Bradyrhizobium diazoefficiens: one gene and its partner. The protein of the gene in region 2 interacts with the protein of the main gene of each other region in a pairwise test. Links are inferred from orthologs where the notes say so. Each region holds a gene or a part of one and is shown on either strand. Other genes may lie near its edges. The genes, in order: pheT and secD.

Evidence for each region.
Region 1: the proteins of secD (region 2) and pheT interact in binary tests that used the Escherichia coli proteins (3 or more experiments, as listed by UniProt). The link is inferred for Bradyrhizobium diazoefficiens from one-to-one orthologs.

The regions. Positions count from the first base shown.
Region 1 is NZ_CP067100.1:247,685-257,792, reverse strand. The notes cover bases 6,914-10,017. They hold pheT (phenylalanine--tRNA ligase subunit beta), read right to left. Parts: upstream 9,618-10,017; coding sequence 7,209-9,617; downstream 6,914-7,208. Other genes in these bases: JJB99_RS01105 (endonuclease domain-containing protein), read right to left, coding at 9,614-10,017; JJB99_RS01115 (sulfite exporter TauE/SafE family protein), read right to left, coding at 6,914-7,189. Also shown: nickel-responsive transcriptional regulator NikR, read right to left, coding at 225-677; JJB99_RS01135 (heavy metal translocating P-type ATPase), read right to left, coding at 856-3,312; JJB99_RS01130 (metal-sensitive transcriptional regulator), read left to right, coding at 3,363-3,638; JJB99_RS01125 (YiiX/YebB-like N1pC/P60 family cysteine hydrolase), read right to left, coding at 3,868-4,839; JJB99_RS01120 (flavin monoamine oxidase family protein), read left to right, coding at 5,031-6,422; more of JJB99_RS01115, read right to left, coding at 6,419-6,913; more of JJB99_RS01105, read right to left, coding at 10,018-10,060.
Region 2 is NZ_CP067100.1:3,984,655-3,994,493, forward strand. The notes cover bases 3,490-6,324. They hold secD (protein translocase subunit SecD), read left to right. Parts: upstream 3,490-4,022; coding sequence 4,023-5,627; downstream 5,628-6,324. Other genes in these bases: yajC (preprotein translocase subunit YajC), read left to right, coding at 3,595-3,963; secF (protein translocase subunit SecF), read left to right, coding at 5,644-6,324. In the rest of the region: JJB99_RS18885 (protein-L-isoaspartate(D-aspartate) O-methyltransferase), read left to right, coding at 117-767; JJB99_RS18890 (LysM peptidoglycan-binding domain-containing M23 family metallopeptidase), read left to right, coding at 877-2,262; JJB99_RS18895 (ATP-binding protein), read right to left, coding at 2,430-3,413; more of secF, read left to right, coding at 6,325-6,669; JJB99_RS18915 (Mth938-like domain-containing protein), read left to right, coding at 6,730-7,113; JJB99_RS18920 (phytoene/squalene synthase family protein), read left to right, coding at 7,110-7,973; JJB99_RS18925 (threonine ammonia-lyase), read left to right, coding at 8,019-9,263; JJB99_RS18930 (winged helix-turn-helix domain-containing protein), read right to left, coding at 9,293-9,839. UniProt on the Escherichia coli protein: Part of the Sec protein translocase complex. Interacts with the SecYEG preprotein conducting channel. SecDF uses the proton motive force (PMF) to complete protein translocation after the ATP-dependent function of SecA.

The DNA of each region.
Region 1 (10,108 bases), 3.7 Mb from region 2 along the record:
GACCCTTTCAGGAAACGACCGGCGAGAGGTAGACACCCAATGCGGCTTCGGCAAGGGCGGGTGATCCGTCGCAGTGGGCTAGGCTCTCGTGTCCCGGACGCGGCGCGGCATGAAATGACGCGACGCAGAGCCGGGACCCATCTCGCCGCGCTCCTGGGCCCCGGCTCTGCAGCGCACCGCTGAAGAAGCGCTGCGCTGCGTCCGGGGCACGAGAGAGCTACGCATTACTCATGCCGATGGCCATGCCCGTGTTTGCGCGCCTTCACCGGCTTGCCGTCGCCCGTGGGGATCATCATCACGCGCCCGTAGCGGACGCCGCGCTCGGCGATGATGTGGTCGGCGAAATGCTTGACCTCGGCGGCGTCGCCGCGCAGCGCGGTCATCTCCATGCAATTGTCGTGGTCGAGATGGACGTGCAGCGTTGCCAGCGCGAGGTCGTGGTGGCCGTGGAATTCCTGCACCAGGCGTTTTGAGAGGTCGCGCGCGGCGTGGTCGTAGACATAGATGAGGCCGGCGACGCAGGGACCGGTCTGCGCGGTGTCTTCCGCGCTCTGTTGCAGCCCGGCGCGGGCGAGGTCGCGGATGATCTCGGAGCGGTTCTGGTAGCCGCGCGCCTCGGCCGCGGCGTCGATCTCCGCCAAGAGATCGTCCTCGATTGTGATGGTAATTCGCTGCATCAGAATGTTCCCTCGCGCGGCGCCTTTCTTACCTCGCCCCGCTTGCGGGGAGAGGTCGGAATTCAAACGTAGCTTGAATTCCGGGTGAGGGGGACTCTCCGCGAGTCCATTTCTCACCGTGATCGCGGAAGCAGCCCCTCACCCCGTAAGAACGGGGCGAGGGAGCGCACCGTCATCCTCACAGCCGCGTTGCGCGCAGCCGCAGCGCGTTCCCGACCACGCTGACCGAGGACAGCGCCATCGCCGCCGCAGCGATGATCGGCGACAGCAGCACGCCTAACGCGGGGTAGAGAATCCCTGCGGCGATCGGGATGCCGGCAGCGTTGTAGACGAAGGCAAAGAACAGGTTTTGCCGGATGTTGCTCATGGTCGCCTGCGACAATTTTCGCGCACGGACGATGCCGGTGAGATCGCCCTTGAGCAGGGTGACGCCGGCGCTCTCCATGGCGACATCGGTGCCGGTGCCCATGGCGATGCCGACTTCGGCCGCCGCCAGCGCCGGCGCGTCGTTGACGCCGTCCCCGGCCATCGCGACACTGCGGCCGGCCTTTTGCAGTTTTGTCACGACCGCGCTCTTCTGATCCGGCAGCACCTCGGCCTCGACCTCGGCGATGCCGAGCCGGCGCGCCACCGCCTCTGCCGTGGTGCGGTTGTCGCCGGTCAGCATGATCACCTTGATGCCTTCGGCCGCGAGCGCCTTCAGCGCTTCCGGCGTCGAGGCCTTGACCGGATCCGCGATCGCGAACAGGCCGGCGAGCTTGCCATTGACAGCCATGTTGATCACGGTCGCGCCATCCTGGCGCAGCCGCTCCGCCTCGGTATCGATCGCCCTGGTGTCGATGCCGATCGACGACAGATATCCTGCATTGCCGAGCACGATGGTCTTGCCGTCGACCTTGCCGGTCGCGCCTTTGCCCGTCGGCGAATCGAACTCTTCGACTTGGCCGAGACTGAGCTGCTTCTCCTTCGCAGCGCGCATGATGGCGTCGGCCAGCGGATGCTCGCTGGCGCGCTCGACGCTGGCCGCGAGCCGAAGAATGTCGTCCTCCACGAAGCCGGTCGCAGGCACGATCGCGACCACCTTGGGCTTGCCCTCGGTCAGCGTGCCGGTCTTGTCGACCACCAGCGTATCGATCTTCTCCATCCGCTCCAGCGCCTCGGCGTTCTTGATCAGCACCCCTGCCTGCGCACCGCGGCCGACACCGACCATGATCGACATCGGCGTCGCCAGACCCAGCGCACAGGGACAGGCGATGATCAGCACGCTGACGGCGGCAACGAGCCCGAACGCCAGCCGCGGCTCCGGTCCGAACCAGGCCCAGGCGCCGAAGGCGGCGATGGCGACGGCAATCACCGTCGGCACGAACCAGCCCGCGACCTGATCGGCCAGCCGCTGGATCGGCGCGCGCGAACGCTGCGCGTCCGCGACCATCTGCACGATCTGCGACAGCAGCGTTTCGCGCCCGACCTTGTCGGCGCGCATGATGAAGCTCCCCGACTGGTTGAGCGTGCCGGCGATGACCTTTGCGCCGGTCTCCTTGGTGACCGGCATGGACTCGCCGGTGACGAGCGACTCGTCGAGCGAGGAGCGGCCCTCGAGGATGATGCCGTCGACCGGCACCTTCTCGCCTGGGCGCACGCGCAAGGAATCGCCGGCGTGGAGCTGCTCAATCTCGACCTCGTGCTCGCTGCCATCGGCATCGACCCGGCGCGCCGTCTTCGGCGCAAGCTGGAGCAGCGCCTTGATCGCGCCTGAGGTCGCATCGCGCGCGCGCAGCTCCAGCACCTGGCCGAGCAGCACCAGCACGGTGATGACGGCGGCCGCTTCGAAATAGACTGCGACGGCACCCTCATGGCCGCGGAAGGTCGCAGGGAAAATTTGCGGCGCGATGGTGCCGATCAGGCTGTAGACATAGGCAACGCCCGTGCCCATCGCGATCAGCGTGAACATGTTGAGGTTGCGCGTCGCCAGCGACTGCCAGCCGCGCACCAGGAATGGCCAGCCGGCCCAGAACACCACGGGCGTGGTGAAGACGAGCTGGATCCAGTTCGACAGCACCGGGTCGATCCAGTTGTGTGGTCCCGCGAGATGGCCGCCCATCTCCAGCACCACGGCCGGCAGCGCCAGCGCCCCGCCGATCCAGAAACGCCGCGTCATGTCGGCGAGTTCAGGATTCGGGCCGGTCTCCAGGCTCGCGACCTCCGGCTCCAGCGCCATGCCGCAGATCGGGCAGCTGCCGGGTCCGACCTGGCGGACTTCCGGATGCATCGGGCAGGTGTAGATCGTGCCCTGGGGCATCTCGGGCTCGGGCGCTTTCTCCTTGGCAAGATATCTTGCGGGATCGGCGGCGAATTTGGTGCGACAGCTGACCGAACAGAAATGGAAGGTTTTGCCGCGATGCTCGAAGCGGTGTTTCGAGGTCGCGGGATCGACCGTCATGCCGCAAACGGGATCGAGCACCTTTGTCGCCGCTGCGCCATGGTCATGATGATGCTCGGCATGGCCGGCGTGATCGCCGTGTCCGCCGCAGCAGGAGGAGTCAGCGGGCTTGGCGGGCGGCGCGACTTTCGTGGAACAGCCGCATCCGGAATGCGTTTCCGCGTCGTGATGATGCTTGTGCTCGCCGTTGTTCATTGTCGCACTCCGGTCTTGTAATTCATACCCTAGGGGGGTATATAGACCTCATGCGCAAGGACATCAAGGCATCCGTCGGAAAACGTCTCGGCCGGATCGAGGGCCAGGTTCGCGGCCTCGCGAAAATGGTAGAGGAGGACCGCTACTGCATCGACATCGTGACGCAGATCTCGGCGGTGCGCGCGGCGCTCCGCCGGGTCGAGGAAGAGGTTTTGAAGGACCACGTCGCCCATTGCGTCGAGCACGCGATCGCGAGCGGCGACAAGGCGGATCAGCGCGAGAAGATCGCGGAGCTGATGGCGGTGATCGGACGGGCGGAGCGATAGGTCTCCACTGTCGTTCTTCGTCGCTGCGCTCCTCGCGATGACGACTGTTGAAGCGAGTTCGTGCCACACCCCAGCTGTCGTCCCTGCGAACGCAGGGACCCATAATCCCAGGGAGTGGTTTGGCGAAGATTGCTGTTCGATACCTTTTGCGCCCGCACGCGCTAGATCACGCGGTATGGGTCCCTGCTCCCGTGCGCTATTGCGCACTAGGCAGGGACGACAGCAGAGGCTACGCCGCGATCTCGCGCGCGCGACCTCGCCGCCGCGGGCGGTACATCGCAAGCTTCCTAAGCAGCGGGAAATGCTCTGTGGCTTGCCTCTCTGCTGGCGGCGTGCTCACTTCCTCAGCCGAAACTTCAGCCGGCGTCTCCTCGTCAATCGCTTCAGGAACGAGCGGCGGCGCACGGAGCGTTTCTGGAAACACACTGAATGTGCCCGCTACCTCCTCGAGCGGCTTCTGCTTGTCGGCCCAGTGCAGGGAGGTGTAGTCGAAGCCGTGCACGATGGTGGGTTTGACGACTTCGAAATAGGGCGAGATGTCGAAGTCGCGGGGCATGTAGAGCGAGGAATCGCGGATGTGCAGGATCTCGCGGCGCGCGGCGCGGCTGCCGGCCTTGGTGATCTTCGGCAAGATCGGATAGCGCACGGCGTCGAAGGCCTGGGCGATCAGCGCCGAGCAGATGATCTTGGTCGGATCGCCCGAGCCGATCGCGATCATGCGCCGCCGCCAGCGCTGCGGTATCGGTAGCGGGAACAGGAAGCGCATGAGGTCGACGATATTCTTGGTGTCGTAGCCGAAGCCGATGCGGTTGATCGCATAGCGGCAGACCGTGGTGCGGTCCTCATAGGACAGCCCGACCGGGCGGCAGACGCGGGTGTGATACGGGAAATATTTCGACAGCGGTGCGGAGGTGACACCCTCGCCGATATTGGCCTCGATCAGCACATGCGGCTCTCCGCCCGCCTCTTCGGCCCCCTCGATCGGACCGACATAGAGCGCGGCGTGCGACCAGGTCGACTGCGTCAGATATTTGATGATGCCGGAGATGCGGTTGTTACCCTCGACCAGCAGTACGTCGCCGGGCTCGATCACGCCGCGCAGGTGCTCGGGATCGCTGGGCGTGAACGGCTCATAGCCCGGCACCTCCTTCGAGAGGTACGCGGCAATCAGCTTGCCGACTGAGTCCAGGACCGTCCCCATTTCAAGCTCCCCCACGGTCTTTGCCGACCGTCTTTTTCCCTTCTCTATCATGGTCGAAACGTGTTGCAATTCGGTTCATCACTCTGTGAGATCAAGCACGATTGATTCACCGTGATGGTTGCCGTGCAACGCCAGATGCAGCAAGGTTCGCGGGCTGTTCCTGTCCGTCGCAAGTTCCCGGAAACCATGACATGACAATCACCCGCCGCGGTTTCCTTTCGGCATCGGCGGCCCTTGCCGCCATGCCCGTCCTGCGTGCAACCGCCGCGCCCTTGCCGCGCGACGCTGACATTGTCGTCATCGGGGCGGGCGTTGCCGGCATCGCTGCGGCGCGGCGCATCATGGCGACGGGCCGCAAGGTGGTGGTGGTGGAAGCGGCCTCGCAAATCGGCGGCCGCTGCATCACCGATACCACGACCTTCGACACGCCGTTCGACCGCGGCGCGCGCTGGATGCACAATCCCGAGACCAATCCGATGATCCGCCTCGCGCGCGGTGCCGGGCTGGACGTGGTGCAGGCGCCGGCGGGCCAGAAGATGCGCATCGGCCGCCGCAACGCGCGGGCTGGCGAGACCGAAGAATTCCTGGCGGCGCTGGTCCGCGCCAACCGCGCCATCGACGAAGCCGGGCGCGGCAAGCTCGATACGTCCTGCGCCTCCGTGCTGCCGAAGGATCTCGGCGACTGGGCCGGTGCCGCCGAGTTCATGCTGGGCGCGAGCTTTGCCGGTAAGGATTTGAAGGAGCTGTCGGCGATCGACAAGTCGCGCGCCCAGGACCGCAACGCCGCCATCGCCTGCCGTCAGGGGCTTGGCACACTGATCACCAGGCTCGGCGAGCAGGCGCCGGTGGCGCTGTCGACGCCGGCCAGCCGCATCGTCTGGAGCAATCGCGACGTCAGCGTCGAGACGCCAAGCGGCAAGATCGCCGCGCGCGCCGCCATCATCACGGTCTCGACCAATGTGCTGACCTCGGGCGCGATCAAGTTCGGGCCCGATCTTCCCAAGCGAGCGCTGGACGCGGCCTCGAAGCTCAGCCTTGGCAGCTACGATCACATCGTGCTGCAACTGCCGGGCAATCCGCTCGGGCTGACGCGCGACGACATACTGATCGAGCAGAGCAACTCGACCCGCACGGCTTTGATGTACGCCAATATCGGCGGATCCTCGCTGTGCTCGATCGACGTCGGCGGCGCGTTCGGCCGCGATCTCTCCGAGCAGGGCGAGAAGGCGATGGCTGCGTTCGCGAAGGAATGGATCACGAAACTGTTCGGCAGCGAGGCTGCTTCCGCCGTGCAGAAGACCAGCGCGACGCGCTGGAACGCCTCGCCCTATGTCATGGGCGCAATGTCGGCGGCCTCACCGGGCGGCCAGCTCTCGCGCAAGGTCCTGGCCGAGCCGATCGGCTGCATGTTCCTCGCCGGCGAAGCAACGCACGAGACGCTGTGGGGCACGGTCGACGGCGCCTGGGAAAGCGGCGAGCGCGCCGCGGATGCAGCCCTGCGCAGGATCGGCGCAATCAGGGACGAGCCGTTGGAGGTGCCGACGCAGTCCACGAAGCGGCGCCGCGCGCCGCGGCAGTACTAGCGCAAGATCCCGTCCAGCACCGGCAGTCCAGCGATCACCGCCATCGCGATCAGGGCGTAGCAGATTCCGCGAAACACCTTCTCGCTGGCGCGGCCGAACAGCGACGCGCCGGATGCGACGCCGAGCGCATAGGCCGGCCCAACGATCAGCGAGAGCGCCAGCGCTTCGCGGCTGATCAGCCCGGTGGTCGCATAGCTGACCATCGAGAAGAAATCCGAAGCGCCGAAGAACAGCACGATGTTGGCGCGCGCGACGATCGGCGCGATGGGGCGGCCGAGCCAATAGCCGACGATCGGCGGCCCGCCGGTCTGTGCGAGGCCGCTGCAGAAGCCGGAGAGGCCGCCGATGCCGACCGAGAGCCAGGTGTGGTCCTTGCCGCGATAGCGCCAGCCCGACAGCAGCAGAAGCAGCAGCGCCGCGACGAAGCAGGAGATGATCCACCGCGTGGTGACGGGTTCGAGCACGCTGAGGAAATAGGTGCCGACCGGGACACCGACCAGCGCGCCCAGCACGATCACCGCCGTGGCCTTGCGGTCCGCCTTCCGCCACGCATGGGGCAGCAGCGGCGCCGCCGCGACGAAATCGATCACGAGCAGCAAGGCAGCAACGAGCCGCGGCGCCGCGATGCTGCTCGCCAGCGGCATGAAGATCAATGCCGCGCCGAAGCCGGAGAAGCCGCGGGCGGTGCCCGAAACGAAAGCGACGGCGCAGAGCGCCATCGCAATGGTGAGGCTGACGTCCTTCGGGAGGAGGTCGGCGATACTCATGCCCTGCCATTCCAGAGCATCACGCCCTCAAGGTGCCGTCGGTCTTCTTCGTAACCTCCGCCACGATCTTCGCGGCGACGGCCTCGATCTCCTGGTCGGTCAGCGTCTTCTCGCGCGGCTGGAGCGTCACGGCGATGCCGATCGACTTCTTGCCGTCATCGATGCCCTTGCCTTCATAGACGTCGAAGACGTTGACGCCGGTGATCAGCTTTTTGTCCGCGCCTAGCGCGGCGCGGACGATGTCGCCCGCCTTCACGGAACGGTCGACGATGAACGCAAAATCGCGCGTAACAGGCTGGAACGCCGACAGCTCGATCAACGGTTTGGCGCGGGTCGGCTTCTTCTTCGCCTCGGGGATGCGGTCGAGGATCACCTCGAACACGACAAGCGGACCGTCGGCGCCGAGCGTCTCCAGCGCGCGCGGATGCACCTCGCCGAAGTAGCCGAGCACGTTCTGCGGACCGATCTGGATCGTGCCGGAGCGCCCCGGATGCAGCCAGGCCGGTCCGCCCGCGACAATCTGGAGCGCCTGCATCGGCGCGCCGGCAGCCGCCAGCACCGCCAGCGCATCGGCCTTGGCATCGAACACATCGGCTTGCGCCGAGCCCGTCCAGTGCCGGCCGAGGCCTTCCGAGGAGGCAAAGCCGCGGCGCACGCCGCTCGCCGCCATGAACTGGTCCTGCGGCCGATCGCCTTTGAAAACCTGGCCGACCTCGAACAACGCGACATCGCCAAAGCCGCGATCGGCATTCGCTTGTGCTGCCGAGATGAGCCCCGCAAGCAGGGTCGGGCGCATGTCGGAGAGGTCGGACGCGATCGGGTTGGCGACTTCGAGCTCGCGCTGGCCGCCGCCGAACAATTCTGCCGCAGCCTTGGTGATGAACGACCACGTCACGGCCTCGATGATGCCGCGGCTCGCCAGCGCGCGCCGCGCGCGGCGGGTGCGCAGCTGCAGCGGCGTCAGCACGGACTTGCGCGCGTCCTCACCGCGTTCGAACGGCGTCATCGGCACCTTGTCGACGCCGAAGATGCGGACGATCTCCTCGACGATGTCGGCCTTGCCGTGCACGTCGGAGCGCCACGACGGCACCGCGACCTTCACGACCGGGCCGGGGCCCGCCATCATGAAGCCGAGATGGGTCAGGATGCGCTTCATCTCGGCTTGCGGCACCTCGATGCCGGAGAGGCGCTTCACCTCCGTGACCGGGAAATCGATCACGCGGTCGTCGCCAAAAGCCTTGCCGACCACGACGGTCTCGGACGGCGCCCCGCCGCACATCTCCATCACGAGTTTTGTCGCGAGCTCAAGCCCGGGCACCATGAAGGCCGGATCGACGCCGCGCTCGAAGCGGTAGCGCGCATCGGAATTGATGCCGAGCTTGCGGCCGGTCTGGGCGATGTTGATTTCGTTCCACAGCGCGGACTCGATCAGCACGTCTGTGGTGGTCTCGTCGCAGCCCGAAGCTTCGCCGCCCATGATGCCGGCGAGCGATTCGACGCCGTGCTCATCGGCGATCACGCATATGGTGGGATCGAGATTGTAGGTGCGGCCGTCGAGTGCCAGCAGAGTCTCGCCGTCGCGGGCGCGGCGCACCACGAGATTGCCCTTGACCTTCCTGGCGTCGAACACGTGCAGCGGCCGCGCGCGGTCGTAGGTCATGAAGTTGGTGATGTCGACCAGCGCGTTGATCGGGCGCAGGCCGATCGCGGTCAGCCCCTTCTGCAGCCACTCCGGCGACGGCCCGTTCTTGACGCCGCGCACGAGGCGCAGCGCGAAACCCGGGCACAGCGTCGCGTCCTCGACCGCGACCTTCACGGGACAAGGGAATTCGCCCTTGATCGGCTTGATGGTGGGGTCTTTGAACTTGCCCATGTCGGCGGCGGCCAGATCGCGCGCGATGCCGTGCACGCCGGTGCAGTCCTGCCGGTTCGGCGTGAGGTTGATCTCGATGACGGGATCGCCGAGCGCGGCCCATTCGGCGTAACCCGCACCGATCGGCGCGTCCGCCGGCAATTCCATGATGCCGTCATGGTCGTTGGAGATCTGCAATTCCGCCGCCGAGCACAGCATGCCGCGGCTCTCGACGCCGCGGATGGTGCCGACGCCGAGCGTGATGTCCTTGCCCGGAATATAGGTGCCTGGGGGCGAGAACACGCTGACCAGCCCCGCGCGCGCATTCGGCGCACCGCACACGACCTGCACCGGCGCGCCGCCGTCGCCGGTGTCGACCATGCAGACGCGCAAGCGATCGGCATTCGGATGCTGCTCGGCCGAGATCACCTTGGCGATGGTAAAGGGCTTGAGCGCCTTCGCCTTGTCCTCGATGTTCTCGACCTCGAGCCCGATCATGGTGAGCTTCTCGGCGAGCTTGTCCAAGGGCTCGTCGGTGTCGAGATGATCTTTCAGCCAGGAGAGGGTGAATTTCATGGCTGCTTTTTCTCCAGGGAGGCGGTCTGCTCCCTCTCCCGCTTGCGGGGGAGGGCTGGGGTGGGGGCTCTCTCCGCGATGGCGGTCGCGATTGTTTCGAGAACGCCGCCACGATTGGACATGACATCGAGATTGCTGAAGCGGACCACCTTGAAGCCCTTCGATTCGATCGCGGCCGAGCGACGCGCATCGGCGCGCTCGCCTTCATCCGAGAAATGCTGGCCACCATCGAGTTCGATCACGAGCTTGGCTGCATGGCAGACGAAATCGGCAATGTAGTTTCCGATCGGCACCTGGCGGCGGAAAACCACACCGTTCAATCGACGGGCCCGCAGCTCCGACCAAAGGATTCGCTCTGCGTCGGTCGAATTGCGCTTGAGTGCGCGTGCGTTGGCGCGCAGCTTGGCCGGCACTTTCCAGTCCGGATGCTTGGGATCAACCATTGGCAGCCCCATTGCGGAGAAACCCTCTCCCCAACCCTCCCCCGCAAG
Region 2 (9,839 bases):
ATGGTCAAATGCCGCAACAGAGCGCCATGTGGGGTTCCTGAGCAGGAACAAGACCCCTGCGGCGGCTTTTGGCAATGCAAGTGACAAGCAGACCTGACGAGGCGACACAAGCAGCGATGCCCCCCAATCAGCACCCGCCGGAAAAGATGATGTTTCAGCTCACGCTGAGGCGTCGGGGCATCAGCGATCAGGCGGTGCTGCGGACCATGGAGGAGGTGCCGCGCGACGAGTTCGTCGACGAGGCCGATCGCGAGGGGGCCTATCGCGACAGTGCGCTGCCGATCGCCTGCGGCCAGACCATTAGCCAGCCCTTCGTGGTTGCCTACATGACCGAGCAGCTCCAGCTCCAGAAGCAGCACCGCGTGCTTGAGATCGGCGCCGGCTCGGGCTATCAGGCGGCAGTGCTGTCGCGGCTAGCAGGCCAGGTGCTTACGGTCGAGCGCTATCGCAAGCTTGCCGACACGGCGCGCGCCAGGCTTGAAAAGCTCGGCTGTCACAATGTTGAGGTGATGCTCGGCGATGGTCTCAACCTGCCACCCAATATCGGCCCGTTCGACCGCATCATCGTCACCGCCGCGCTGGAGCAGCTTCCGGAGAACCTGGTCGAGCGGCTTGAGGTCGGCGGCATCCTGATAGCTCCGGTCGGTCCGCATCAGGGCGTGCAGACGCTGATCCGCCTGAGCCGCACCGCGGCCGGGATCGAGCGCAAGGAACTCGTCGAGGTGCGCTTCGTGCCTGCGCTGCCCGGCGTGGCGCGGGAGCTGTAGATTCCCGGATTGGCTGTGCTGCCAACATCTTATTGGGAGGGTTAAGCCGTTATTTACTCGGCGCGTGTTTACTTAAAAGACCAGTTCTGTTGCGTACGAGTGAGTAACCATGTCTGTCGTCGCCGAGTTGCTTTACTCGCGCCGCGTGCCGCAGGTCGCGGTGCTGGCGCTGATCTCCTTCAGCTTTGCGGGGTGCAGCGCCGACATGTCGTCGCGGCTGTCCCAATCGAATTTCTCCAATCCCTTCGCGTCTGAGCAGACCGGTTCGGTGCAGCAGGCCCCGCCGCCGCAGCGCGAGCTGCCGCAATATGCGCGGCCGCAGACCCAGCCCGGCTCTTACCAGTCGCAGCCCTTGCCGCCGCCCGCGGTGTCCGCGCCGCAATCCTATCCCGTTGCGGCTGGTGGTGGCGTGTCCGGAGGCGGTCGCGGCGTCAGCTCCTATGCACCCCCGACGCAGCCGCACCTCGAGACCACGGCCACCGTGCCGCCGCGCTCGGTCGCGGCCGCCCAGCCCGCCGGCGGGACCAAGATCATCGTCGGCACCAGCGACACGCTCGACGTGCTCGCCAAGCGCTATCACGTGACGCCGCAGGCGATCCTCGCCGCCAACGGCTACAAGGGCCCGCGCGCGCTTTCGCCCGGCCAGCAGCTGATCATTCCGCATCCGGCCACGGCCGCAGCGCCGGCCCCGGTGATGGCGCCCGTCGCCGCAGCGCCTGCTGCGAAGCCGGTTGCAGTCATGGCTGCGCCATCGAGCTCCCACTTCGTCAACCGCGGCGACACGCTCGTCAGCATCGCCCGCAAGAACCACATCTCGGCGGCCGAGCTTGCCCGGGCCAACGGCATCGAGCCGTCGGCCAAGCTCAAGCTCGGCACCAAGCTGATCGTGCCCGGTGCCAAGACCGCCGCTATTGCGGCGTCGGCTGCTGCGGCTCCGGTCGCGGCCGCTCCGGTTGCGGGGACGTTCCAGCCGGTCGCGGCGGCTCCGGCGCAGGCAACCAAGATGGCGGCCGCCGCCGCGCCGGTGCAGAGCGCGCGCCTCGCCCAGGCCACAGCCAATGTCGAAGAGAAGCCTGCGGAGGCTCCGGCGAAAGCCGCCGAGACCACCAGTGCGCTGCCGACCTTCCGCTGGCCGGTGCGCGGCAAGGTGGTCACGAGCTACGGCGCCAAGACCAACGGCAAGTCCAACGACGGCATCAATCTCGCGGTGCCCGAGGGGACGCCGGTCAAGGCGGCCGAAGACGGCGTCGTCGCCTATTCCGGCAACGAGCTGAAAGGTTACGGCAATCTGGTCCTGGTTCGGCACTCCAATGGCTACGTCACCGCATATGCCCATGCGAGTGAGCTGTTGGTGAAGCGCGGCGATACCATCAAGCGCGGTCAGGTCATTGCCAAGTCGGGTCAATCCGGGGAGGTGGCGTCGCCGCAGCTCCACTTCGAGATCCGTAAGGGATCGAGCCCGGTTGACCCGCTTCAATTCCTGAACGGGGCGTAAGGCCTACGCAGAGTAGGACACGCAATCGCCACAAGCACACTGTCATCGCCCGCGAAAGCGGGCGATCCAGTACGCCGCGGCCTCTCGATCGATCACAACTGTCTCTGGAATACTGGATTCCCCGCTTTCGCGGGGAATGACAGTTGTGGGTTGGGCTATAACTCCGGCTACGCCACCGTCAGCTTCACACCCATTCGTCCCGCCAGCTCCTGCACGAACTGCCAGGCGACACGGCCCGAGCGCGAGCCGCGTGTGGTCGACCATTCCAGCGCCTCGCGCTCCAGCGCCTCGTCGTCGACGTTAATGCCGAAATGACTGCAATAGCCGCGCACCATGGCGAGGTATTCGTCCTGGCTGCAACGGTGGAAGCCAAGCCACAGGCCGAAGCGATCCGACAGCGACACCTTCTCCTCGACGGCTTCGCCGGGATTGATCGCGGTCGAGCGTTCGTTCTCGATCATCTCACGCGCCAGCAGATGGCGGCGGTTCGAGGTGGCGTAGAGGATGACGTTCTCGGGCCGGCCCTCGATGCCGCCTTCGAGCACGGCCTTGAGTGACTTGTACGACGCATCATTGCCGTCGAAGGAGAGATCGTCGCAGAACACGATGAAGCGGAAGGAGGAGGCGCGTAAGCGCTCCATCAGCGCGGGCAGGCTCTCGATGTCCTCGCGATGGATCTCGATCAGCTTCAACCTGTCCGCCGGCTTGCGCTCCGCATTGATGCTGGCATGCGCGGCCTTCACCAGCGACGACTTACCCATGCCGCGCGCGCCCCAGAGCAGGGCGTTGTTGGCGGGCAGCCCATTGGCGAAGCGCTCGGTGTTCTCCATCAGGATGTCGCGCATCCTGTCGACGCCCTTCAGCAGGAACAGCTCGACCCGGCTGACCCGTGGCACCGCCGAGAGTCGGCCGTCGGGATGCCAGACATAGGCGTCCGCCCGTTCGAACGCCTCTGGGATGACGGCGGGCTTGCGCTGGGCGGCGAGATGCGCCGCAATGGTCTCCAGTGCGCGGACAATGCGCTCCTGGGAGAGGTCGGCCGGGGCTGCCTTGAGCTCAGCCTTGGGGCGATTTGCCGCGATGCGGGCGGGCTTGCGGGCAGGGGTGTGGGGGCCTTTGCCGGCCGGGCTTTTGCTTGGTTTTTTGGGCATATCTGAAGTTCCTGAGAACGCAGCCTTATCGGGCCTGACGGCGCGCTGCAAGGTGGCCAAAAGGGCGGTCTGGCAGCGTTGCAATTGGGGCGGTGGCCGCTATAGTCCGCGCGAATTTGACCGAACCGGTCGCCTTTGAGGGCCTGACCGGCTGTCCCCCGTTCTCACGAGGATCGTCCGAATGCTGATTACCCCTGCGTATGCCCAGGCTGCGGGCGCCGGCGACACCAACAGCATGTTGATGTCGCTGCTGCCGTTCGCCCTGATCTTCGTGATCATGTACTTCCTGATTCTGCGTCCGCAGCAGAAGAAGGTGAAAGACCACGCCGATCTCGTGAAGAACATCCGCCGCGGCGACACCGTCGTGACCTCGGGCGGCCTTGTCGGCAAGGTCACCAAGGTCGTCGACGACGACCAGATCGAATTCGAGATATCCGATGGCGTGCGCGTGCGGCAGATGCGCCAGATGATCTCCGGCGTGCGTGCCAAGGGCGAGCCGGCCAAGGAAAGCGCGAAGGAAGCCGCCAAGGACGACACCGCGGCGAAGTGAGCGCTTTCCCGCGAGTTTCCTAAGTTTGCTGCAAGCTCCTGATCTGACAGGTCCAGTCGATGTTGTATTTCACGCGGTGGAGGGCGCTCGGGATTATCCTGACAGCGCTGATCGTGTGCCTCTGCGCGGTCCCGAACTTCTTCCCCGAGGCGCAGGTCAAGACCTGGCCCGCCTGGGCGCAGCGCCGGCTCGTGTTGGGTCTCGATTTGCAGGGCGGCTCCTCTCTGCAGCTTGAAGTCGATTCCGCATATGTGAAAAAGGAGCGGCTGGAGCAGATCCGGGACGACGTCCGTCGCGTGCTGCGCGAGGCCAAGATCGGCTTCACCGGCGGCGTGACGGTACGCAACGACGCGGCCGAAGTTCGCATCACCAAGGACACCGATCTTCAGCCTGCGCTTGCCAAGCTGCGCGAGTTGGCCCAGCCGATTGGCGGCCTGATGGGGTCCGGCGGACAGCGCGACCTTGAAGTCGTCGACGCCGGTGGCGGATTGATCCGCCTCAGTATTCCGGAGGCCGCGATGCTCGATCGCATGCGCAAGACCATCGAGCAATCGATCCAGATCGTCGAGAAGCGCGTCAACGAGCTCGGCACCGTCGAACCCATCATCCAGCGTCAGGGTAACGACCGCATCCTGGTGCAGGTGCCGGGTTTGCAGGATCCCACCCACTTGAAGGAATTGCTGGGCAAGACCGCGAAGATGGAATTCCGCATGGTCGATCCCTCGGTGCCGCCGGACCAGGCGCAGCAGGGCAGGATTCCGCCGGAGTCCGAGTTCCTGGCGGCCGCCAATCCTCCGCCGCCCGGCTACGTCGTGAAGAAGCAGGTGCTGGTTGCGGGCGGCGACCTGAAGAACGCCCAAGCGACCTTCGACCAGCGTACCAATGAGCCGGTCGTCAGCTTTCAGTTCAACACCTCGGGAGCGCGCAAGTTCGCGCAGGCGACGCAGGAGAATGTCGGGCTGCCCTTCGCGATCGTACTCGACAACAAGGTGATCTCGGCGCCGGTCATCCGCGAACCGATCACCGGCGGTCAGGGCCAGATCTCCGGCAGTTTCACCGTGCAGTCGGCCAACGACCTCGCAATCCTCTTGCGCGCCGGCGCGCTGCCGGCGCCCCTGACGGTCGTGGAAGAGCGCACGGTCGGTCCGGGCCTCGGCCAGGACTCGATCGAGAAGGGCGAGCTCGCCGCCTATGTCGGCTCGATCCTGGTCGTTGTGTTCATGCTGTTGACATACCGGCTGTTCGGCGTATTCGCCAACATCGCCGTCTGTATCAACGTCGCAATGATCTTCGGCCTGTTGTCGCTGCTCAGCGCCACACTGACGCTGCCCGGCATCGCCGGCATCGTGCTGACGGTCGGTATCGCGGTCGACTCCAACGTGCTGATCTATGAGCGCATCCGCGAGGAGTTGCGCGGCGGCAGAAGCCCGATCTCGGCGATCGACGCAGGCTTCACCCGGGCGCTTGCCACCATTCTCGACTCCAACATCACCACATTCATCGCCGCTGCAGTGCTGTTCATGATCGGCACCGGTCCGGTGCGCGGCTTCGCAGTGACGCTCGGCATCGGCATCATCACGACGGTCTTCACCGCCTTCACCATGACTCGCCTGATCGTGGCATGGTGGGTGCAGTGGAAGCGGCCGAAGACTGTGCCGATTTGACAATTCGAGGCCGGCTGTGACCACTACTCAACTCGTTCTCACTTCTCTCGGCGTCCTGATTGCCGTGCTGACCGTGGTCAGCGTGCTTGGCCTCCTGCCGTCGCTGCGCATCGTCCCGGACAATACGCATTTCGACTTCACGCGCTTCCGCCGCATCAGCTTCCCGATGTCGGCTGTGCTGTCGATCGTCGCCATCACGCTGTTCTTCACGCACGGCCTGAACTTCGGCATCGACTTCAAGGGCGGCACCTTGATGGAGGTACGCGCCAAGTCAGGCTCCGCCGATCTTGCGCAGATGCGCACGAGCCTTGGCAGCCTCGGTCTCGGCGAAGTCCAGCTGCAGCAATTCGGCGGCCCCGCCGACGTGCTTCTCCGCGTTGCTGAGCAGCCGGGCGGCGACAAGGCGCAGCAGGCAGCCGTCGACAAAGTTCGCGGCGCCCTCGGCGAGTCCGTGGAGTATCGCCGCGTCGAGGTGGTGGGCCCGCGGGTCTCCGGCGAGCTGCTGGGTTGGGGCATGGCCGGCCTGATGCTCGCGATCGGCGCGATCCTGCTCTACCTCTGGTTCCGCTTCGAGTGGCAGTTCGCGCTCGGCGCCATGATCGCCAACGTGCACGACATCGTGCTGACGATCGGTTTCATGTCGATCAGCCAGGTCGATTTCGACCTGACCAGCATCGCGGCGCTGCTCACCATTCTCGGCTATTCGCTCAACGACACCGTCGTCATCTACGACCGTATCCGCGAGATGCTGCGCCGCTACAAGAAGATGCCGATGCCGCAGCTGCTCAACGAGTCCATCAACTCGACGCTGTCGCGCTCCATCATCACCCACTTCACGGTGACGCTGGCGCTGCTGGCCCTGCTGCTGTTCGGCGGCCATGCGATCCACAGCTTCACCGCGGTGATGATGTTCGGCGTGGTGCTGGTCGGCACCTACACCTCGATCTTCATCGCGGCCCCGATCCTGATCTATCTCGGCGTCGGCGAACATCGCGAGGATGCGCCCGAGACGGCCACGCCGGCGAAGAAAACCAAGGCATGATCCGAACCCTATGCCCTCGCACGCGTTTGCGGGGGTAGTCAGCCCATTCGGACGAGGCTCATGGCCGGCGATCCCAACGCTCCGCATTTTCCGCGCTCGGCGCCGATCGAGGCCTATGGCAAGGGCGGTTTTGCCTTTGCCGGCATGTCGCACCGCGGCTCGCTGCTCTGCCTGCCCGACGCGATCTGGGCCTGGGATGTGACCGACCCTGCGCAGATCGACCGCTATTCGCTGGACCGCGTGTTCACGGCCGCCAACAGCATCGACACGCTGCTGATCGGCACCGGAACCGGGCTCTGGCTGCCGCCGCCCGCCCTGCGCCAGGCGCTGAAAGCGGTGAGGGTGGTGCTGGACACGATGCAGACCGGCCCCGCCGTGCGCACCTACAACATCATGATCGGCGAACGGCGGCGCGTCGCGGCTGCGCTGATCGCCGTGCCATGAGCAGCGCCGCGCCGCCGCCCGACACCGTTACCTTCTGCGCCGACCTCGTGCGTAGCCACGACTTTCCGCACTATGCGGCGACGTTGTTCGCGCCTGCCGCCGAGCGCCGCGCGCTATTGGCGCTCTACGCCTTCAATGTCGAGATCGTCCGCGTCCGCGACCAGGTGAGCCAGCCGTTGCCCGGTGAGATCCGCTTTCAGTGGTGGACCGATCTGCTCGCGGGCCATGTCCATGGCAGCGCCGAGGGCAACCCGGTGGCGGCGGAGCTGCTCCGCGCGATCCGCGATTTCGACCTGCCGGTCGAACCGCTGTCGCTGCTCGTCGATGAGCATCAGTTCGACCTCTACAACGATCCAATGCCGACCATGGCGGCCCTGGAAGGCTATCTGGCGGCGACCTCATCGGCGCTGTTCGCGCTCGCAGCCCGCATCATGGCGCCACCTTCGGACGCGACCGAGCATCTCGCCCGGCATGCCGGATTGGCGCAGGGCATGGTCCAGGTCATCGTCAACCTGCCGCGAGACGCCGCGCACCGGCAATTGTTCCTGCCGCAGCAGGTGCTGGCGCGCCACAATTGCAGCATGGAGGACGTGTTCGCCGGCAAGGAGACGCCGAACCTGCGCGCCGCGCTGGAGCAGATCGTGGGCGAGGCGCAGCAGCATTTGGCGACAGCGCTCTCGTTGCTGAGGAAGGTGCCGGCCGCGGCCCGCGCGGCCTTTCTGCCGCTGGGACAGGTACGGGCCGATCTCAAGCGCCTGTCGCAGCCCGGCCGCAATCCATTCGCCCCGCAGCCGATCTCGCGGCTGCGCGCGCTGTGGACGCTGTGGCGCGCTTCACGTTCCCGGGAATTTACCAAATAGCGGGTGGCATATCGCCTGAGCCGGCCAAATGCTCTATGCTGTCCCATGGCCGAGTTGTCCCAAAGCAAGTCTGTCGATCCCGGCGGCTTTCCGGTCGCACCTGAAGACATTCACGCCGCCGCCGAGACCATCCGCGGCGCTGTCGTCGAGACGCCATGCAACTACAGCCGGACGCTGAGCAGCATCTGTGGCTGCGACGTCTGGCTGAAATTCGAGAACCTCCAGTTCACCTCCTCGTTCAAGGAGCGCGGCGCCCTCAACCGGCTCACCGCGCTGACGCCAGGAGAGCGCGCGCGTGGCGTCATCGCGATGTCCGCGGGCAACCACGCACAGGGCGTTGCCTATCACGCGAGGCGGCTCGGCATTCCCGCCACCATCGTCATGCCCGTGGGCACGCCGATGGTGAAGGTCGAGAACACCAGGCACCACGGCGCCGAAGTGGTGGTGACGGGCGCGACGCTGGAGGAGGCTGCGGCGTTCGCGCGCAACCATGGCGAAGCCCGTGGCATGATCTTCGTCCATCCTTACGACGATCCGCTTGTCATCGCCGGACAGGGGACGGTGGGGCTGGAGATGCTCAAGGCCGTGCCGGAGCTCGACACGCTGGTCGTCCCGATCGGCGGCGGCGGGCTGATCAGCGGCATCGCCATTGCCGCCAAATCAATCAAGCCGTCGCTGCGGATTCTTGGCGTCGAAGCCTGGCTCTACCCCTCGATGTACAACGCCATCCACGACGGCAATCTGCCGGCGCGCGGTGACACGCTCGCCGAAGGCATCGCGGTGAAATCGCCGGGCAAGATCACCACCGAGATCGTCCGCCACCTCGTCGACGACATTGCGCTCGTCAACGAAGCCGAGCTCGAGCGCGCGGTCGCGACCCTGATCTCGATCGAGAAGACCGTCGTCGAGGGCGCCGGCGCCGCCGGCCTTGCCGCGCTGATGTCCGATCCGTCCCGCTTCGAAGGCCAGAAGGTCGGCCTGGTGCTGAGCGGCGGCAATATCGACACGCGACTGATCGCTTCGGTCCTGACGCGGGAGCTGGCCCGCGAGGGGCGGCTAACCCAATTATCACTCGATATTCCGGACCGGCCCGGGCAATTGGCAGCCGTGGCGGCCCTGCTGGCCGAGGCCGGGGCCAACATCATCGAGGTCTCGCACCAGCGGACCTTCTCCGATCTGCCGGCCAAGGCGACGCTGCTGCAACTCGTGATCGAGACCCGCGATGCCGCGCATCTCGACGAGGTCATGGCCAGGCTCGGGGCCTCTGGACTGAGCGCACGCTGCACGTGAACGTCGCATCGCGACATCCGACGCGATCGCTACTCCGGCAGACCCGCAATACGAAGTGCGTCGCCAAGGGATGAAGCGAGCGCTGGGTCACAATTGACGCCCGCAAACTGGCGGCCATAGCGAAAGGTCGGGTGCAACTCCAGCACACGCGCAGCCGCCGCCTTCGCTTCCTGCAAGCGTCCGAGCCTTGCCAGAGCCGCGGCCAATTGCACATGGGTAATGCTGTGGCGGGGATTGGCCTGGACCGCGCGGTAGGCGGCGTGACAGGCCGCCTCATACCGCCCACGATGGAAGTGCCCCAGAGCCTGCGCGTCGAACGCTGCGAAAGCCCAGGAATCGAACGGGCTGAGCCGCATGCCCTTTTCGCTCCATTCGATCGCGCGGTCGGCATCGCCACCCCAGCCGAGCATGACACTGCCAAGGATATAGGTCAGCGCCGATGAGGGGCTGATCGCGAGCGCGGCGTCAAGTGCAGTAAAGGCCGCTGCGCGATCATGCCCATCCATGCCGATCGAAAATCCGGCCAGGGTGAGGGCGACCGCGTCATCCTGCCCGTGGGCGATGGCGGATCGTGCG